2 regions of the Paenibacillus sp. EKM301P genome follow, and region 2 is predicted to be linked to the other one. Evidence: riboswitches for the same ligand, from Rfam matches in the RefSeq annotation. Region 2 holds a riboswitch; the other holds the start of a gene.
What was found. Region 2 has a riboswitch for S-adenosylmethionine ahead of HFD99_RS15215 (methionine ABC transporter ATP-binding protein). Riboswitches for the same ligand answer to the same signal wherever they lie in the genome.

Region 1: it holds a riboswitch for S-adenosylmethionine, as region 2 does, so the genes downstream of both, metA (homoserine O-acetyltransferase MetA) here and HFD99_RS15215 (methionine ABC transporter ATP-binding protein) in region 2, are expected to answer to the same signal.

What each region holds. Positions count from the first base shown of each region.
Region 1 covers NZ_JAALFM010000002.1:81,813-91,877, reverse strand. Annotated here, with positions in the region: gene HFD99_RS05830 (arsenate reductase family protein) at 43-408, shown strand; gene HFD99_RS05825 (5'-3' exonuclease) at 481-1,377, shown strand; gene HFD99_RS05820 (ROK family protein) at 1,595-2,473, shown strand; gene HFD99_RS05815 (HRDC domain-containing protein) at 2,638-3,645, shown strand; gene corA (magnesium/cobalt transporter CorA) at 3,766-4,701, opposite strand; SAM riboswitch class I at 5,251-5,376, shown strand; gene metA (homoserine O-acetyltransferase MetA) at 5,494-6,411, shown strand; gene HFD99_RS05800 (PLP-dependent transferase) at 6,536-7,720, shown strand; gene HFD99_RS05795 (aminotransferase class I/II-fold pyridoxal phosphate-dependent enzyme) at 7,717-8,895, shown strand; gene mqnC (cyclic dehypoxanthinyl futalosine synthase) at 9,236-10,065, shown strand, end outside.
Region 2 covers NZ_JAALFM010000005.1:270,297-280,361, reverse strand. Annotated here, with positions in the region: gene HFD99_RS15230 (COX15/CtaA family protein) at 1-197, shown strand, start outside; gene HFD99_RS15225 (UbiD family decarboxylase) at 327-2,093, shown strand; gene HFD99_RS15220 (Cthe_2314 family HEPN domain-containing protein) at 2,149-2,868, shown strand; SAM riboswitch class I at 2,999-3,137, shown strand; gene HFD99_RS15215 (methionine ABC transporter ATP-binding protein) at 3,274-4,296, shown strand; gene HFD99_RS15210 (methionine ABC transporter permease) at 4,293-4,961, shown strand; gene HFD99_RS15205 (MetQ/NlpA family ABC transporter substrate-binding protein) at 5,036-5,878, shown strand; gene HFD99_RS15200 (SDR family oxidoreductase) at 6,022-6,786, shown strand; gene HFD99_RS15195 (NifU family protein) at 6,878-7,123, opposite strand; gene HFD99_RS15190 (YuzB family protein) at 7,212-7,469, shown strand; gene HFD99_RS15185 (NAD(P)/FAD-dependent oxidoreductase) at 7,586-8,653, opposite strand; gene mqnE (aminofutalosine synthase MqnE) at 8,856-9,962, opposite strand.

The DNA.
Region 1 (10,065 bases), on a different contig from region 2:
ATATTCAACAAAGATTGAAACCAAATGGAGGTTAATCTAGCGATGAGCCAACTGAAAGTATACCAGTATTCTAAATGCAGCACCTGTCGTAATGCAGTGAAATGGCTGCAAAACAAGGGGCATGAGACGGAACTGATTCCTATTTTTGAACAACCGCCCGGCCCGGAGGAATTGGAAGACTTGATTAAAAAAAGCGGGCTGGAACTGAAAAAGTTTTTCAATACGAGCGGTGAAGTATACAAAGAATTAAAGCTGAAAGATAAGCTTGGAGACATGAGCCGTGAAGAGCAAATTTCGCTTTTGTCCTCGAATGGAAGATTAATTAAACGCCCGATTGTAACTGACGGGAATAAAGTAACCGTAGGATTCAAAGAGGAAACATTTGAGGGGACATGGGGAGCTCAGTAAAGCCCAATTTACCCCCACATTATGTTATACTGTGAGGGTTAAATATTATGATGAATGGGAGCAATACAATCTGTGACACAACGCAATGAACAATCCGTAATGCTGGTTGACGGCATGGCCCTGCTTTTTCGTGCTTATTATGCAACCGCTGCAAACGGTTATATCCGTCGTACAAAAGCTGGAGTACCAACGAACGCCATATATGGTTTTATTCGATATTTTTGGGATGCAGTTCAAACCTTTAATCCTACACATGTCATTTGCTGCTGGGATATGGGTGGAACGACATTCCGTGGGGAACATTTTGCTGCGTATAAGGGCAACCGTGCCGACGCGCCAGATGATTTGATTCCTCAATTTACTTTGATCCGTGAAGTGACGGACAGCCTCGGCATTCCCAACATTGGGGCGGAAGGCTTTGAAGCGGATGATTGTATCGGTACGCTCGCACGTCATTATTCGCAAAATGAGGATATGGATGTCATGATTCTCTCGGGAGATCATGATTTACTTCAATTGGTAGATGAGCGGACACGGGTCATTATTATGAAAAAAGGGCATGGAAATTATATGGTATATACCCCGGAGACCCTGCTGTCAGAAAAAGGGCTTAAGCCAAGCCAAGTGGTCGACCTCAAAGGCTTGATGGGTGATGCAAGTGACAATTACCCGGGAGTACGCGGAATCGGTGAGAAAACTGCCCTCAAGCTGGTGCAGGAGTACGACTCCATTGAAGGCATTCTGGAAAATCTGGATCAATTGACTCCATCGGTTCGTAAAAAGATCGAGAGTGATTTGGATATGCTGCATCTTTCACGCAAACTTGCTAAGATTCACTGTGATGTGCCTGTTGCGTGTGCTTTAGACAGCTGTCTGTTGACGCTGGATCACGTGCAAATTGTCGATAAGTTTGAGCAGCTTGAAATGAAGAGCTTGTGTACGTTGATGGGTGTCGCAACCGGATCATAATGAAGCTGTTAGGCTTGTGCTGTGCATTTCAGGTGGACTAAGTTATATAGGGATGCTGGCGCTTGGTGCGTTAGTGTCCTTATTTGTATACAACTAACTCAGCTTAGATATATAACCATGTGAAGGATTTTATACAATTGTGATAAGGGGATTGACCTTAGGCTCGTTTCAGGTGAATATAATGGAGAGAGATCATGGAGAGGGGATTACAGCAGCTATGACAGTATTGGGAGCAATTGAGGCAGGCGGTACCAAATTTGTATGTGGAATTGGAAATGAACGAGGAGAAGTATTGGAAAGAGCAAGCTTTCCAACAACGACTCCAGCAGAAACCATGGAGAATGTCATTGCATTTTTTGAAGGCAAGGGGATTGAAGCGCTGGGTGTAGGCTCATTCGGACCGATTGATCCTATCGAAGGCAGTGATACATATGGTTATATTACAACAACGCCAAAGCCGCATTGGGGAAATTATAATCTGATTGGCAAACTGAAGGAGCATTTCGATGTACCTATGGGGTTTGACACGGATGTGAATGGAGCAGCACTGGGTGAGTCCATTTGGGGTGCGGCTAAAGGATTGGACAACTGTCTGTATATTACAATAGGTACAGGCATCGGAGCGGGTGCTTTGGTTGGCGGAAAGCTGGTACATGGATTATCCCACCCGGAAATGGGACATATTTTGGTACGTCGTCATCCAGAAGATCACTATGAGGGCACATGTCCATATCATGGAGATTGTCTGGAAGGACTGGCAGCGGGGCCAGCACTCGAAAAAAGATGGAAGGTTAAAGGGCATGAGCTTTCTGTGGATCACCCGGCCTGGGAAATGGAGGCGCATTATCTGGCCCAGGCTTTAATGAGCTATGTATTAATCCTGTCACCGCAAAAAATTATTATGGGCGGCGGAGTCATGAAGCAGGATCAATTGTTCCCGCTCATTCGTACCAAGCTTCAACAACTTTTAAATGGGTACGTACAGCATCCGAGTCTGACTACAGAAATTGAGCAATATATCGTATCTCCGGGCTTGGGTGACAATGCTGGATTGTGCGGTGCTCTGGCTTTGGCCAAGGAAAAGCTGAATTCTTAGAATTTATGGTTGACGGTACTCCAAGGTCCGGTTATCATATAGGCAACAGCATAGTACGGATCAAAAAGGGAAGCACCTTTCTTGCGAATACGCAGGATAGGTGCTTTTTTTGCGTTGTGTATTGTGCGAGTCAGTCATTTTAACCTTATGAGGGAGGAAGAACCATGGAGATTGTATTTTTAAATCGCTTGTCCAAACGGAATGAACAGGGCTGTGAGGAGTTTGCGCAGGTATGGATCGGACAACATGAAGGGGGATGGAGTGCAGGCTGGAGCACACATCATGTACCAGATGAAAGTATAGACGACCTTTGGTATGAAGGCAGTTTGTGGCAGGAATTACTGCATGTATACCGTCATGAGCTGGCACTCAAGATGGCTGAGGGCTACAGGCCTCTAATTCATGGCGTTTTTCATGAGCAAGAAGGATCATCAGGACGTGGACAAACGCTACAAAAGCTGTATTGCTATAGTGATTTGTTTCCGCGTGATGAGGTGTATGAACAATTAACAATGTGGAGACGGCAAAAGGCAGCAACTGAGCGAAAAGCACCTTATTTTATCGCTACGAATCGACTACTTCGACTCATCAGCGTCTATCTTCCTCATACCGAAGAAGAATTGTTAGAACTACCTGGTATGGGCCTGGGTAAGGTGTCGCAATATGGGACGGAGCTATTGGCTATAACGAAACAAAATGATCGGACCACGCCCTTTCCGCTGAACTGGGTAACAGAGATACTTGAAGAAGAAGTTTTTTTGTCATGGCTGTACAAGCAAAAAGAAAACCAGTACAGACAGGAACTGAATAAGTTTAGCCTGACTAGAGCGATTATCGAAGGCATTTCGGACGGTCTTTCACTGGAGCATATCGGAATGAAGACAGGCTTGCACCGTCGAGAAATGATTGAAGCTGTGGAGCATTTGGATAGGGATGGAATGGATATGGAGAAGCTGATCCGCAAGGAATTGGCACATGTATCAGAGGAGGAGCAGGCAGCCATCTGGTCTGCTTATGCAGAGTTGGGAGATACGCTGCTCAAGCCCATTATGCTAAAAGTGTATGGAGAAGAAAAAGCGACGGAAGCAGGGCTGGATCAAATTTATGAGCGACTGCGACTGATTCGTATACGGTTCCGCCATCAGGAGGTACCTGACCGACATGTTGGATAATATAGAGACGATTGAAAGTGTCCTAAAGTACAAATAAGGTGCAGCATAAAAAAAGCAGCAGCGAGTTCCTCATAGGACTCGGCTGCTGCTTTTGATGACCAAGCTTGAAAACCAAATAATTCAAACCCAATCCTTCTTGCGGAAAATACAGAACATACTGACACCTAGTGCCACCATAATCCCAATGACGACAAAATAACCATAACGTGTATGAAGCTCAGGCATATTATCAAAGTTCATCCCATATATTCCGGTAATGACCGTCAACGGCATAAATACGGTTGTAATGGCGGTAAACACACGCATGATTTCATTAGCACGGTTGGCGATACTTGACTGATAAGCTTCTCTAAGGTTCCCCATCAAGTCGCGATAAGTTTCGAAAGTCTCCGAAATTTTCACAGCATTTTCATAAATGTCGCTAAAATATTTTTGTAGTTGATCGTCGATAAGCCGCAAATCCCGTTTGTTCAGGGTATTGATGACTTCCTTTTGCGGGCCGAGCACTTTTTTTAGCCATAGAATCTCACTGCGCAATCCGATGATTTCGTTCAAGTGCGACTTTTTCGTATGCATTAGAATGTCTTCTTCCAGCTTTTCAATACGAACTTCAATCCGGTCACCAACCAGAAAATAGTTATCAACGATCAAATCGACCAACAGATACATAAAACGGTCAGGCTGGCTAACTTCCTGCTCCCACAGCATAGGCTTGAGAGTACGAAGCTCATTGATTTTCTGCTTGGTCACCGTAATGATAAAATGGCGGCCGAGAAAAATGTTCAAAGCACGCAAAAATATTTCTTCATCATCAAAACGAATACTATTTACAACGATAAAATAATGGCTTTCATAAATTTCAATCTTTGGACGCTGTTCTTCTTCACTCAAACAGTCTTCTACTGCAAGATCATGCATAGAAAATAAGGGCTGAAGCACTGTCAGATCCTCGACATCGGCATCAATCCAATAAAAGCCTTCTGCCGGTGCAGTGAGCGCCATTTCAATTTCTTCGACAGGGGTAAAAACCCCGTTGTTAACCAAACGGATTTTCATATATGTCACTCCTTATGCTCCGTCGTAACGGAAATACGTTTACCTTAAGCATAAGGAATGGACTCAGTTAGCCAGTTAGCCGGTGCGGGTAAGCGTGCATACCATCAAAAGCAGAAGGCTTTTGGAGCATGCGGAGCCTGGCGTCCCGTCTTTCGGCAAGCTGAAGTCATTCCTATGCTGTTGTTCAGGGATCGCCGCCTATTCGGACTCGGGTCGCCTTCCATTCCGGATTCACCTCACAAATGTTCTTTTTTAGGTTGCCACAGTATCGAAGAAAACACTCTAATCTACACTGTTGCACCGTATTTTTGCCTATTAGCACTTGTATAGTATAACGCTCGGCCTACGGCCTTTCAAGGGCAAAATCATGGGCTAAATCAACAGCAGTCATATGAGCTTCTGCGAAAGGGGGCATATGATTTAACCTATGGAAAAGGTAGACAAAATGTGAATGCAGGGCACAAATTTACAAGTCCATCTTGACGAAGCCCAGCCGATGCATTAAAGTGAACAACAAGAACTTTGTGAACCCAAAATGAATATAGCGAAATCTTATCAAGAGCAGGTGGAGGGACTAGCCCGATGATACCCGGCAACCGGCGATTTTATCGCACGGTGCTAATTCTTGCAGGACTCGCGCTTTGTACAAAGAAGCGTAGCCCTGACAGATGAGAGAGGCGCATATGGATACAAATATGACCTTTCTCTAACCGAGAAAGGTCTTTTTATTATATGCCCGGCATCTCTACCAGACGATTTTCGCACAACTTACCGATCAAGGAGTGAGTTTACATGCCGATTAAAATTCCAGATACACTGCCTGCTAAGGAAGTACTGGAGGGCGAAAATATTTTCGTAATGGACGAAAGCCTGGCTTATCATCAGGATATTCGTCCGTTGCGCATCGCCATTTTGAATTTGATGCCTACGAAGGAAACAACGGAAACCCAACTGTTGCGTCTGGTCGGCAATACGCCGTTACAAGTGGATGTCACGTTGGTGCATATGAAGTCACATGTATCTAAAAATACATCGCAAGAATATTTGAACATGTTTTATAAAACGTTTGATGAGATCAAGAACAGTCGTTTTGACGGCATGATTATTACAGGAGCCCCCGTAGAACAACTTGAGTTTGAGGATGTGACCTACTGGGAGGAGATCCGGCAAATCTTTGAGTGGACGAAAACAAATGTTACTTCGACCATGCATATCTGTTGGGCCTCACAGGCAGGCTTATACCATCATTTCAATGTTCCGAAATACGGGCTCGATACCAAATGCTTTGGAGTATTCCCACACACCGTTATTAAACCTAAAGTGAAACTGCTACGCGGCTTTGATGAACTGTTTTATGCTCCCCACTCTCGGCATACCGAGGTTCGGCGGGAAGATATTGACCATATTGCCGAATTAGAAGTTTTATCCGAATCCGAGGAAGCTGGAGTGTACCTGGTAGCCACGCTTGATGGTAAACAAATTTTTGTAACAGGGCATTCTGAATATGACCCACTTTCGCTGAAATGGGAATACGATCGCGATATAGCCAAAGGACTGGATATTGACGTCCCCAAAAATTATTATCCTAATGATGATCCTGGACGCATACCGCCCTCGATCTGGCGGGCTCATGCCAATTTATTATTTTCAAATTGGCTTAACTATTATGTATACCAAGAAACACCTTATGATATCGGACCTCAGATTTAAAAATGGGCTTGTAGTTTACCCTTATACAGTACCACCTTGCAGTAGCGCAGCAGTATAGTCTTGGACATCCATTTTTGCAGCATATGTTATAGCACCTACTATGGAAGTGAACAGGAGGATTCATATGAGTGTTAAGCAGTGGAGAATCGAAAGCAGATTGGCACAAATCGGTTCAGTAGAGGAGCCAGTAACCGGGGCTGTTAATTACCCGATTTACCAATCTACGGCGTTCCGCCATCCCCGTCTGGGTCAAAGCACAGGGTTTGATTACATTCGGACGATTAATCCCACGCGAAAGGTACTGGAAGAGGCTGCTGCTGCACTTGAATCTGGTGATGCAGGCTTTGCTTGCAGCTCAGGTATGGCAGCGCTGCAAACGGTATTTGCTTTGTTTGGACAGGGAGACCACCTCATTGTATCGCTGGATCTTTATGGCGGGACCTATCGTTTGCTAGAGCGTATTTTATCCAAATTTGGTGTGACCGCAACTTATGTGGATACAAACGATCTCGAAGCACTCCAACAGTCATGTCGACCGAATACCAAAGCCGTATTCATAGAAACGCCTACCAATCCGTTAATGATGATTACTGATATTCAAGCGGTGGCTACATGGGCATCACAACATGAGTTGCTTACTATTGTAGATAATACGCTGCTAACACCATATTTCCAGCGGCCATTGGAACTTGGTGCGGATATTGTGGTACATAGCGCAACCAAATATTTGGGCGGACACAACGATGTGCTGGCAGGGTTGATTGTAAGCAAAGGAAAAGAGCTGTCAGCTGAAATTTCCTTCCTGCACAATTCCATAGGGGCCGTGCTTTCCCCAAGCGACTGCTATCAGTTGATGAAGGGGATGAAGACGTTAGCGCTACGTATGGATCGACATGAGCATAATGCTACGGTGTTGTCTAATTATTTACTGACGCATCCAGCAGTGGCGGAAGTATTTTACCCGGCGCTTGAGGGCCATCCAGGTCGTGAGATACAAAATAAACAATCCAGCGGAAACACGGGTATTTTCTCTTTCAAAGTAAAGGATGCTCGCTATGTGGAGCCTTTGCTTCGTCATATTAAGCTTATTGCGTTTGCCGAAAGTCTAGGCGGTGTGGAATCGCTAATGACCTATCCTGCTGTGCAGACACATGCGGACATACCGGCAGAAATTCGGGATGCAGTCGGGGTAGATGACAGGTTGCTTCGTTTCTCCGTAGGTATCGAGCATACAGATGACCTGATTGAAGATTTGCGTTCGGCACTGGAAGCGGCACGTCAAGAAGTAGAAGGAGGGGAGCAGCAATGATAGAGGATGCGAGGAAGATCGGAGAGGATCTGGACAAAGGGCGGAAATTCGCAACCAAGCTGCTGCATTTTGGCTCTGAAATTGATAGTGTTACAGGGGCATCAAGTGTCCCGATCTATCAAGCTTCGACCTTTCACCATCATGATATTTTTAATCCTCCACAGCATGATTATAGCCGATCAGGTAATCCGACACGACAAGCATTGGAAGATTATATCGCCTTATTAGAAGGTGGAGCTTGTGGTTTTGCCTTTGCATCAGGTATGGCTGCTATCTCCACTACATTTATGCTCTTATCCGCTGGTGATCATGTCATTGTTTCGGAGGACGTATATGGAGGAACATATCGACTGCTGACCTCCATCTTGAAACGGATGAATATCGAAACGACCTTCGTTGACATGACGGATCTCAACCTTGTGAAAGAGGCGTTGCAGGAAAATACAAGGGCTGTGTATATGGAAACCCCATCTAATCCGACCCTCAAAATTACCAATGTAGCTGGAATAACCTCTTGGGCTAGGGATAATGGACTTTTGACGTTGTTGGATAATACTTTTATGACACCTTATTATCAACGTCCGATTGAGCAGGGAGTCGATATTGTATTGCACAGTGCGACCAAGTTTTTGGGTGGACACAGCGACGTACTGGCAGGGCTTGCGGTAGCTCGTACCGAATCGTTGGGGAGACAAATCAAGCAGCTTCAAAATGGATTAGGTACTGTGCTGGCACCGCAAGAGTCTTGGCTGCTCATGCGTGGTATGAAGACACTGGAGGCGCGTATGGCTCACAGCGAAAAAAGTGCAGCTAAGCTTGCCAATTGGCTAAACGAGCGCAATGACATTGAAGCGGTATACTATCCGGGCCTGGAAAATCATCCAGGGCGTGTGATTCATGAGAGTCAATCGAGCGGTTATGGTGCAGTGATATCGTTTGATGTGGGTTCGGGTGAACGTGCAAAAGAGGTCCTCAGTCGCGTACGTATTCCCATTGTGGCGGTGAGTCTGGGAGCTGTGGAAAGTATTTTGTCGTACCCAGCAATGATGTCACATGCGGCAATGCCGCAAAGTGTACGGTTGGAGCGCGGGATTACAGACGGACTACTTCGTTTCTCCGTAGGTCTGGAGGACATTGATGACCTGATCCGTGATCTGGATGAGGCGCTGAGCTAGAATGTTAGACGCCCATAGCATCTCAACGTTATACGAAGGAAGCAAATAGGTACAGCCCTAAGCAGCAGGTTTCCGGTATTCAGGAGACTTGCTGTTTTCTATATGAAAGACATGATAGACAGTGTGAAAAAAGGCACTTTTCAGTCTAAGTATGGTTCCTTACCAAAAGATATGTTAGTATTATCATTAGGTTTTACTATGCTAAATAGCACAGACAACATACAAGGCTAGTCATGAACATACATTACGGCAGGGTTCGAACGCAGGTTTGTGAAAGCATTCTCGTTCATAAGTCCTGTCTTTCATTTCGTCGCCCTGTGACAGCGAAGGAGGATACACCATGAGTGTAATCGACCATATTTTAGATAAAGCCCTGCGCGGCGAACGCCTGAATTTAGAGGATACCGTTGCTTTGTTCGAATCAGACGAGGTTGAAAAAATAGGTCATGCGGCGAATAAAGTCATGAATCGCATGCATCCCGATCCCATAAAAACCTTCGTCATCGGACGAAATATTAACTATACGAACGTGTGTGACGTATACTGCCGCTTTTGCGCTTTTTACCGCAGACCGGGTTCCGATGAAGGTTATGTTTTGCCGGATGAGGTGATTTTCCAAAAAATTAAGGAAACGCAGGATGTAGGTGGCACCGAAATCTTAATGCAAGGCGGTGTAAATCCAAACCTGCCGTTCAGCTATTATACCGATTTGCTGAAAGCTATTAAGGAACGTTTTCCAGATATTACAATGCACTCCTTCTCACCAGCTGAAATTCACAAAATGAAGGAAAAATCCGGCCTATCCATGGAGGAAACGATCCGAGCCATTCATGAAGCTGGATTGGATTCGCTGCCGGGTGGAGGCGGAGAAATTTTGGATGACCGTACACGCCGCAAAATTAGCCGTCTCAAAGGCTCCTGGCGTGATTGGATGGATGTCATGCAAACAGCTCACAAGGTTGGGATGAACACAACGGCTACCATGGTAATCGGATTTGGCGAGCTGATGGAGGAGCGTGCGCTGCATTTGCTGCGTGTCCGTGATGCTCAGGACGAATGCATTGAAAACAAATATAATTCTGAAGGATTTCTGGCCTTTATTCCTTGGACCTTCCAACCAGACAACACTAATTTGAAGAAAGAACGCCAGACGCCAGAGGAATATTTGAA
Region 2 (10,065 bases):
TCGTATTGATCATTCTTCAAGTAGTGATTGGCATTATCTTGCTGTACGTCAACAGACCTGAAATTTACATGTTTATCGTGCTGGGACATATGCTGGTGATTGCATCGTTGTTCTCCGTTTTGGCTTATCTGAGCTATCGTGTATGGCAATTGTCACCGGACCGCAAGCTTGTTCCGACCCAAGCACAGCGTACCTAAGCGTTTCGTAGATCATTATAAAACGTATTTTGCCCAAGAGGCGTTGAAACACGTATAATAACATCATAAGAAACAAACCAGGCCCACGAGTTTCTCGAGGGCTTGATTTGCTTAGGAGGAATCATCCAGTTGATCTACCAGAATTTGCGCCAATTTATTGAAGCGCTGCGAAAAGAAAATGATCTTAAAATTATAGAAGCACCTGTCGATCCTTATTTGGAGTTGGCTGAGATCCACCGAAGAGTCATTGAGGAAGAGGGCCCGGCACTGCTGTTTACCAATGTCAAAGGAACCCCGTTTCCTGTAGCCAGTAATTTGTTCGGCACGAATCGCCGTGTGGACATGGCTTTTGGCCCTCGTCCAGAGCAACTGATGGATGCAATTGTAGGTGCGACCAAGACGCTGCTTCCACCTACACCCAAAGCGTTGTGGAATGAACGTGGCCTGATTAAGGACATGCTAAAAGTAGGACTAAAAACAGTATCTCATAACGAAGCTCCTGTATTGGGCGTTCGCCGTACGGATGCTCCGCTGGCTCCGCTGCCTAGAGTAACCAGTTGGCACGAGGATGGAGGACCGTTCATTACGCTTCCGCTCGTGTATACCGAAAAGCCAGGCCATTCCAAGGACCATAATTTGGGGATGTATCGCATCCAGATTTATGATGATCAGACGACAGGGATTCATTGGCAAATCCATAAAGGCGGCGGCTTCCATTATCATGAGGCAGAGCTGCGTAATGAGCCGTTGCCTACGACGATCATCATCGGTGGCCCGCCTGCTCTGATTGCGTCTGCCATTGCTCCTGCCCCGGAAAACTTGCCAGAGCTGTTGCTGGCTTCTCTGATTATGGGGGGCAAGCTGCCCATGACAGAAGACCCGCTTGGAGGCCATCGCATTCCGGCAGAAGCCGAGTTTGCGATCAGCGGCTATGTGCCGCCTCATGAACGTCGCCCGGAAGGGCCGTTTGGCGATCATTTTGGCTATTACTCATTACAACATGATTTCCCTGTGTTTCATGTCAAACATATGCATCACCGCAAAGATGCCATTTATCCGGCAACCATTGTAGGTAAGCCACGGCAGGAAGACTACTATCTCGGCGAATTTTTGCAACGTCTGTTGTCGCCCGCCTATCCGCTTGTGATGCCTTCTGTCAAGTCGTTATGGGCATATGCAGAAACAGGTGTACATGCGCTGGCAGCGGCAGTCGTACGTGAAAGCTACTCCCGTGAAGCGCTGGTATCCGGCTTTACCATTCTGGGTCAAGGTCAATTGTCGTTGACCAAATTCCTGATGCTGACGGATCGGGTGATCGATTTATCCGACTTTAACCTGTTGCTAGAAACCATTTTGGAGCGATTTAATCCAGCCAGAGATTTGTTTATTTTTAACCATACGTCTCACGATACACTCGATTACACGGGCCGCAAGCTGAATCACGGCAGCAAGGCGATTCTGATGGGGGTAGGCGAGCCTGTGCGTGAATTGCCTCGCGTTTATGAAGGCGGCGATCTGCCGGGAATTCGTGAAATCGAACCCTATTGCGGAGGTTGCCTCGTTATATCCGGCTCGTCCTTTGAGCAGGAGCCTGAACTCGCTGCGCGTGTATTGGAGCGATTAGCTGCGGGTGAGCAAGAGTGGCCGCTTGTCTTTATCGTGGACGATGCCAAAGAAGTTGTTCGCTCCCAAGCCTCGTTCCTGTGGACGGTATTCACACGCTTTAACCCGGCTACAGATATGTACGCCGACAGCGAAGTACGTTTGCATCACCTGAACTATAAGCTGCCGATTATAGTGGATGCACGTATGAAGCCAGGCTACCCTGATGAGGTGCTACCGCGTGAGGATATAGTTAAGCTTGTAGATCAACGGTGGACGAGTTATTTCGCTTGACGCCTATTCAAGCATCTAACAGCCGGATTTTACAGATATGAAGGAGGCGTGAAGCATGATACGCAAGCTGTTGGGCGAGCCCCCACGTGAAAATCATGGCGTCCTGCTGGATGCCATGAATAGCATGTCAGACATGTTACATTTGCTGGAACGGCAAATTCAGGCCAGTGGTGATCCTACCCATGACTTTCGGAAGGCGGATATTTTAACACGTGGTCTGATGTCGTCTTTGGATGAACTGGAGCAGAGCCATCATGCTGCCGCCTTTTTCCGTATGAAAGTGAAAGCCGGATACGCTGAAGATATGAGCAAGGATGAAAAATCCGATTATGCTTTGTATGTTTTCTTTTATAAGGATGGGTTTGTGCGGGTATTCTCTATTTTGGATAAGCTTGGTAATTGGATGAATGATTTGTATGATTTAAAAACAGGGCAGTATAAGGCGCATTATTCGTATTTTACCGTGTTGAGACAGCTCAAGTATCTCAAAATGCATCCTGTATTGACTGATAATTTAAATGATATCAAGGACACATACAACGATGCCATCAATCGCCTGCGTAAGCGTCGAAATACGGAAATACACTATATGAACACGGAAATGCAGGATGATCTCTGGCAACGTCACCGTGCTTTATATGGCAAAATCCAACTGGAGGACCTTGATCACCATCTGGAAGATTTGCAGCAGGGCTTGGAAATGGTATGCCAGTCGCTATCAAACGCATTTTCTTATACTGCGAAACAATGGGAGAACCGGGCAGTGCGCCCATAATTATGACAGAAAATATCCTTTGACAAAGCAATGTAAACTATCTATACTGAAACCTAGTTTCAGAAAAATGCTTGAATTATTTTTTTTATATAAACTTAACGGACAGCTAAAGCTGGAGTTTAACATATTTTTCTTATCCAGAGAGGTGGAGGGACTGGCCCGATGAAGCCCGGCAACCCGTTCTTTCCCGGTGTAATGCACCGGGAGGGAACATATGGTGCTAATTCCTACAAAACCGCTAGAGTTATAGCGATTTTGGCAGATGAGAAAAGGTTCGCAAGGTGGGGCCCTTTTCATTCTGTGAAAGGGGCTCTTTTTTGTATAAATAAATAGTGATTTTATACAATCCCGAGAGATGACAACTGGTTAACAGGGTAAGAAAGAAGTGAAGGAGGTCGCAGCACGTTGATAGAGCTTAAGCAATTAACCAAGCATTATGGTAAAGGTAACCGACGCGTTAATGCGTTGTCCGGGTTGAACCTTTCTATAAAGCGTGGAGAAATATTCGGGGTGATTGGTCATTCCGGGGCGGGCAAAAGTACGTTGATCCGCTGTATTAATTTATTGGAACGCCCTACTTCAGGCGAAGTATGGGTAGATGGGGTTAACCTTGTGACTGTGAGTCAAGCCCAGTTACAGAAGCAACGCCGAAAAATCGGAATGATTTTTCAACATTTTAATTTGTTGTCTTCGGCGACAGTGTATGACAACATTGCATTTCCATTGCGGCTGGTAAATACCCCAAAGCAGGAGCTAGACAAGAAAGTTCGCGAGCTGCTGGAATTGGTGGGACTGAAAGAACACAGTGGAAAATATCCGTCACAGCTCTCAGGTGGACAGAAGCAGCGGGTAGGGATTGCACGGGCACTGGCTAGTGATCCGCATGTGCTGCTGTGTGACGAAGCGACGTCTGCGCTTGATCCGCAGACGACAGGGTCTATCCTGAAATTGCTGTTGGATATTAACCAGCGCTTTAATTTGACTATCGTATTGATTACTCATGAGATGCATGTCATTCAAAGTATATGTGATCGAGTTGGCGTCATTCATGAGGGCGATATCGTGGAGCAAGGTCCGGTGGCGGAAGTGTTTTTGAAGCCACAGCATCAGGTGACTAAGGATTTTATCCAGCGGGAGGCAGAACATCCTGAGGAATTACAAGCAGCGATTGCAGCAGCAGGTAGCGGCGAATCGGCACAGGTGGTACGTATCTCCTTCTTGGGCAGTAAAACTTATGATGCAATTCTATCGCGTACGGCTCGAAGTACAGGTGTTGATTTTGCAATCTTACAGGGCACCATCTCTACGATTAAAAACGTACCGTATGGACAGCTGATCGTTCGTTTTGAAGGAAACCATTCAGATATAGAACATACGCTGCGCGAAGTGTCAGGGCAAGGACTCGATGTGGAGGTGATCGGACAATGAGCGAACTTGATTTTTCGCAAGTGAGTTGGGAAGAGCTAGGGAATTCTACTCTGGAAACCCTTCAGATGCTCGGGGCATCTGCATTGTTCACCCTCGTTATTGGTTTGCCGCTCGGTATATTGTTGTTTCTGGCAAGCCGTTCCTCGTTGACTCTGATGAAGGTGATATACGTTGTATTATCTTTCGTCGTTAACATTTTGCGTTCCGTACCATTTATCATCTTGATCGTCGCACTTATTCCTTTTACACGATCGTTGGTAGGTACCTCGACCGGGGTGCTGGGAACCATTCCGCCATTGGTTATCGGGGCTGCTCCTTTCTTCGCACGTCTTGTCGAAACGTCACTACGTGAAGTGGACAAGGGTGTCATTGAAGCTGCACAAGCGATGGGGGCTTCGACAGGACAAATTATCCGGCGTGTGCTGTTACGTGAGGCACTGCCGGGCCTGCTCGCCGCATTAACCATTACCGTCGTTACACTCGTATCCTACACGGCAATGTCCGGTATGATCGGAGGCGGTGGACTGGGTACGCTGGCTATCAACTACGGCTATTATCGTTACGAAACGGCTGTAATGATTGTTGCGGTCGTGCTAATGGTCGTATTGGTACAACTGCTGCAAATGGCAGGAGATCGCCTCGTGCGGCATTATACTCGAAAATAGGGAAAACATATAGATATCCTTATTGATCAGGACGTCTGATCCTGAATATTACAAATTATTGGAGGGGTAACAACATGAAGAAATGGGTATTGGCTGTATTGAGCTTGACATTAATTGCGGTACTGGCTGCTTGCGGTACAAAGAGCACAACATCGGATACAAACAATGCGGCCGAAAATACAGGCGGGTCACCCCGTGAAGTCGAACTGAAAGTTGGAGCTTCTCCTGTGCCTCATGCGGAAATTTTGGAAGCAATCAAGCCTCAGTTGGAAAAAGAAGGGGTTCGTCTTCAAGTCGTTCAGTTTAACGACTATGTACAGCCGAACGTGCAATTGTTTGACAAGCAACTGGATGCTAACTTTTATCAACATGTACCTTACCTGAATGTGATGAATAAAGAGCGTAAAATGGATCTGGTTTCTGTTGGCGCGGTTCATCTGGAACCATTCGGTATCTACTCTCAAAAATATAAAAAGCTTGATGAACTTCCAGACGGTGCAACAGTAGCCATTCCGAACGATGCAACCAATGGAGGTCGTGCATTGCTGCTGTTGGAGAAACAAGGTCTGATCAAGCTGAAAGATGCTAGCAACATTGAAGCTACTGTAAAAGATATTACTGAAAATAAGAAAAACCTGAAGTTCAAGGAACTGGAAGCAGCTATGCTGCCACGTCAGTTGCCGGAAGTGGATATTGCGTTGATCAACACGAACTACGCTTTGGAAGCCAAGCTGAATCCGACCAAGGATGCATTGGCACTGGAAGACAAAGATTCACCATATGCTAACGTACTGGTAGCACGTCCTGATAATAAAGATTCCGAAGCGATCCAAAAACTGCTTAAAGCTTTGCAATCTCCAGAAACTAAAAAATTCATTGAAGACAAATATCAAGGCGCAATTATCCCTGCATTTTAAGCAGAAACTAAGAATGCGCTGAACGTAAACCCCAGCTTCTCTTGAACAAGAGGACTGGGGTTTCTTTTTGGTTGGAGTTGTAGGGATTGCTTAAATATTTTATACTTGGGGGTGACCGTTCTCTGTGAAGAGGAGGAAAACTGTTGAGAGACAAAGTCGCACTCATAACGGGTAGTGCCAAAGGTTTAGGTAAAATGACCGCTCTGCGTCTGGCTGATGAAGGTTGTGACATTGCCCTGAATTATGTCCATAGCCAGGCTGAAGCCGAAGCGCTTAAGCGGGTAATTGAGTCTAAGGGAGTACGCTGCCTGTCTTTACAAGCAGATATCTCGGTTCAGGAAGATATCACCAGGCTGATCGGTGAAGTGCAGGATCGGCTGGGCGGAGTCGATATTATGGTGAATAATGCCGGACCGTTCATCCGGGAACGCCGTCTGTTTGCGGATTACAGTGTGGCTGAGATTCATGCCATGATACAGGGGAATCTGGTCGGTACCATGTTGCTGGATCATTTGGTATTGCCGCACATGCGTAGCCAGCAATGGGGACGTATTATTCATTTTGGCTTTGGTCATGCTGGAGAAGCAAGGGCTTGGCCGCATCGCGCCGTCTACGCAGCTGCTAAGGTGGGGCTGGTGTCTTTTACGAAGTCACTGGCTGTAGAGGAAGCTCCCCATGGCATCACGGTCAATATGATCTGTCCCGGGGATATCCGAGGAGCGAACAAGGAAAAGTCGATTGCCGATGTCATCGGCATGCAGGATACAGAGACACCGCGTGGGCGTCCAGGAAGCGGAGAGGACATTGCGCGAGTGATCGCCTATTTGTGTGAGGAGCATTCGGATTTTATAACGGGTAATATTATGGATGTGTCCGGAGGATTGGACCCCATTCGGCCAACCATATAAGATCGAGAGATCCTTTAGACGTTGTAACACAAAAAAGAGTCTTGAGCTTCGTTACCGAAGTCAAGACTCTCTGATCATTATGCATCAAGCATTAGAATACTTGTACCACTTCTTGGACGCCTTCGACTTCTTCGAGAAGAGCGCGTTCAATCCCTGCCTTCAGCGTAATTGTAGAACTTGGGCAACTGCCGCAAGCGCCTACCAGCTTCAGCTTAACGATACCATCTTCAACGTCAACCAGCTCAACGTCACCGCCATCGCGTTGCAGGAACGGACGGAGCTTATCCAGTACGTCTGCTACTTCATCATACATTTGAACGCTTTGTGCTTCGCTCATTAGAATTCAACTCCTTTCCTATACCTTATTTATTATATTACAAAGCGGGCCAAATTAAAATGCCCGTCATCCAAAGCAGGTGAAAAAAATGTTAAGACCTATTATTGAATTTTGCACCAGTAATATGCATTTTGGTACCGATGAGATTATGTCCAAACTAGAACAGAACCCGGATTATGATGTGATTGAATACGGCTGCCTAAGCAATTGCGGTCAGTGTAACGCTGAGCCTTATGCGATGGTTAATGGTGAAATTGTATCCGCAGATTCAGCAGAGCTTCTGTACGAAGTGATTCTAAACAAAATTAAAGAAGCCGAAGCATGGGACAACCTGGATTTGGATTAAAAATAGAAGTCATCGGCAAGCAGCTTCCTCTTGTAGGAAATATGTATTATTCATAGATGTAACAACAAAGAAGACCTGCTCTGGAAGCAGGTCTTCTTTGTTTGTTGAGTATCCAATTAGCCAAAATGGCGTTTGGACTTCCAGAGCACACCGCTCTTAAGCAGACGCGGCACTCGTCCACGCAAAGAGGTACTGCCCATAAAGCCATAACCAAACCCGGCCTTCTTGCCAAGTGCACCTAATGTACCACGTAGCTTTAAAGGATGCGGGTGAGGCGTTTGTCCTTTCCACAGGTCGCGTACAATGTGGGCAATCTGCTCACCTTGCACCTCTGCCGCCTGAGCGCTTGGAGAGTAAGGAAGGCTCGCACAGTCTCCGACGACGTACACTTCAGGATGATCCGGTATTTGATAATATTCATTTAGCACGATGCGACCCTGAGGGTCTTTAGGAACTGCTAAATCCTGCACAATTTTAACGGGCTGAATCCCGGCTGTCCATACAACCGCATCGGTCATAATTTGCTCGTCACGGTTGTAAATAGCCCCTGGCTCAATGCGGGAAACCGCAACATGATTTAGTGCGTTCACATGATGCTCCTTGAACCAGGCATGTACATAAGCAGACAAACGTTGCGGAAATGCTGATAGCACCCGCTCGCCCCGATCCATAATCGTAATATTCAAATCCGCGCGGCTTTCACGTAACTCCGCAGCAATCTCGACCCCACTTAGACCGCCACCTACAATATGGACATGTCCATAAGGCTTGATTTCATTCAAGCGCAGATACGTTTGGCGGGTATGATTAAAGGATTGGATCGTACAGCTGTATTCTTCAGCTCCCGGTGTATTATGAAAACGGTCGGTACAACCTAGCGCGATGACAAGTTGGTCATAGGGCAAAGGATCACCATCTTGAAAATGAACCATTTTATTCTCAAGATCCATCGAAGTGACTTCTCCGTATTTGCGAATAAGGCGTTGTTCATCCGGAAAATGTACCCTCAAATCAAAATCAGATACGGTACCTGCCGCAAGGGCATAGTATTCTGTTTTCAGCCCCTGAAAGGGCATCCGATCCACTAAAATAACTTGAATATCGTCGGGAATGTGTTTATCCAGCAATTCTTTGGCAATGGTAAGGCCGCCATAGCCGCCCCCTAGAATAACGAAATTTTTCATCAAAATCCGCCGTCCTTTCGTTACCGTGTCCCCGGCAAATGGTCTGGTGTCTTGTCGATCTAGCACAAGTTTTGTTGTTGTAAAGCCCGGAAAGGGGCCTGCCTTTAGCAGACAGACCGACGTGTTCCGGGGCAGCTTGAGGCTGCTTGGTGTGAGTAATGGGGATAAAATGCACGCGGGAAATCTGAATCCGATGTTACACTTATTCGAAAACTTCGATTTCGTTATAGAAGGTGTCACGTTCTACAGGTATGCGTCCAGCACCTTTGACCAGCCAGATTAGCTCTTTGCGGGTCAATCCGGCAGGAGTCAACGCACCTGCGGCATGGCTGATCTGCTCGCGCACAATCGTGCCATGGACATCAGATGCGCCAAAGGTAAGAGCGACCTGCGTCAATTGCGGACCAATATTAATGAAGTAAGCTTTAACATGGTCGATATTGTCCAGCATCAAACGGCTGATCGCAATGGTTTTGAGATCCTCGTAAGCAGAGTTGCGGCGCATGATGTTGGCGTTTTTGCTTTTCGGCTGCATGGACAGTGGGATAAATACCATAAATCCATTTGTTTCATCCTGCAATTCACGAATTTGCAGCATGTGCTCAATACGATCCTGATAAGTTTCGACTGAACCGTACAGCATCGTCGTATGAGTTTTCATACCGAGATTGTGGGCCGTACGATGTACTTCAAGATAGCGGTCCACATTGGCTTTGGTAACACGCATCTTCTTCCGATATTCATCAGATAAGATTTCCGCGCCACCACCAGTCAGAGATTGAAGTCCTGCCTTTTGCAGCTCTTGAAGAACTTCTTTAACACTCAAACCGCTTATGCGTGTAAAAAAGTCAATTTCCGCTGCAGTGTATGCTTTCAGTGTAACGTTGGGATACTTTTCATTCAGTGCCTTCAATGAATCTACATAGTACTGGAAAGGCACATGATTATTATGACCGCCGACGATATGGAATTCTCTTACGCCTGGATGGATATGTTGCTCTACATAATCAATCATTTCCTGCCCAGACAACGTATAAGAGCCTTCCTCCCCCTGATCCTTGCGGAAATTGCAGAACGCGCAGCGCGCTTCGCATACATTGGTGAAGTACAGGCTCATGTTTTCGATAAAATAAACCTTTTTACCATTCTTGCGTAAATTAGCTTCGTTAGCCAACTGGCCCAGTGTGAGAATATCGTCAGTTTCATACAAATATATACCATCTTCGAGGTTCAAACGAATCCCGTTTTGTACCTTTTCTACAATTTCCGCCATTCTGCGGTCTGTAAAAGGTGTAACTAATGTGGACATGCCTATTCCTCCTTCAAGTTGCTCTGTGCGAGGCTGTCCGCCGAATTAGCGGCACAAGCGCTTGATGCGCACAGGATGTCCCGTTCCGTCGGTAAAATACGGC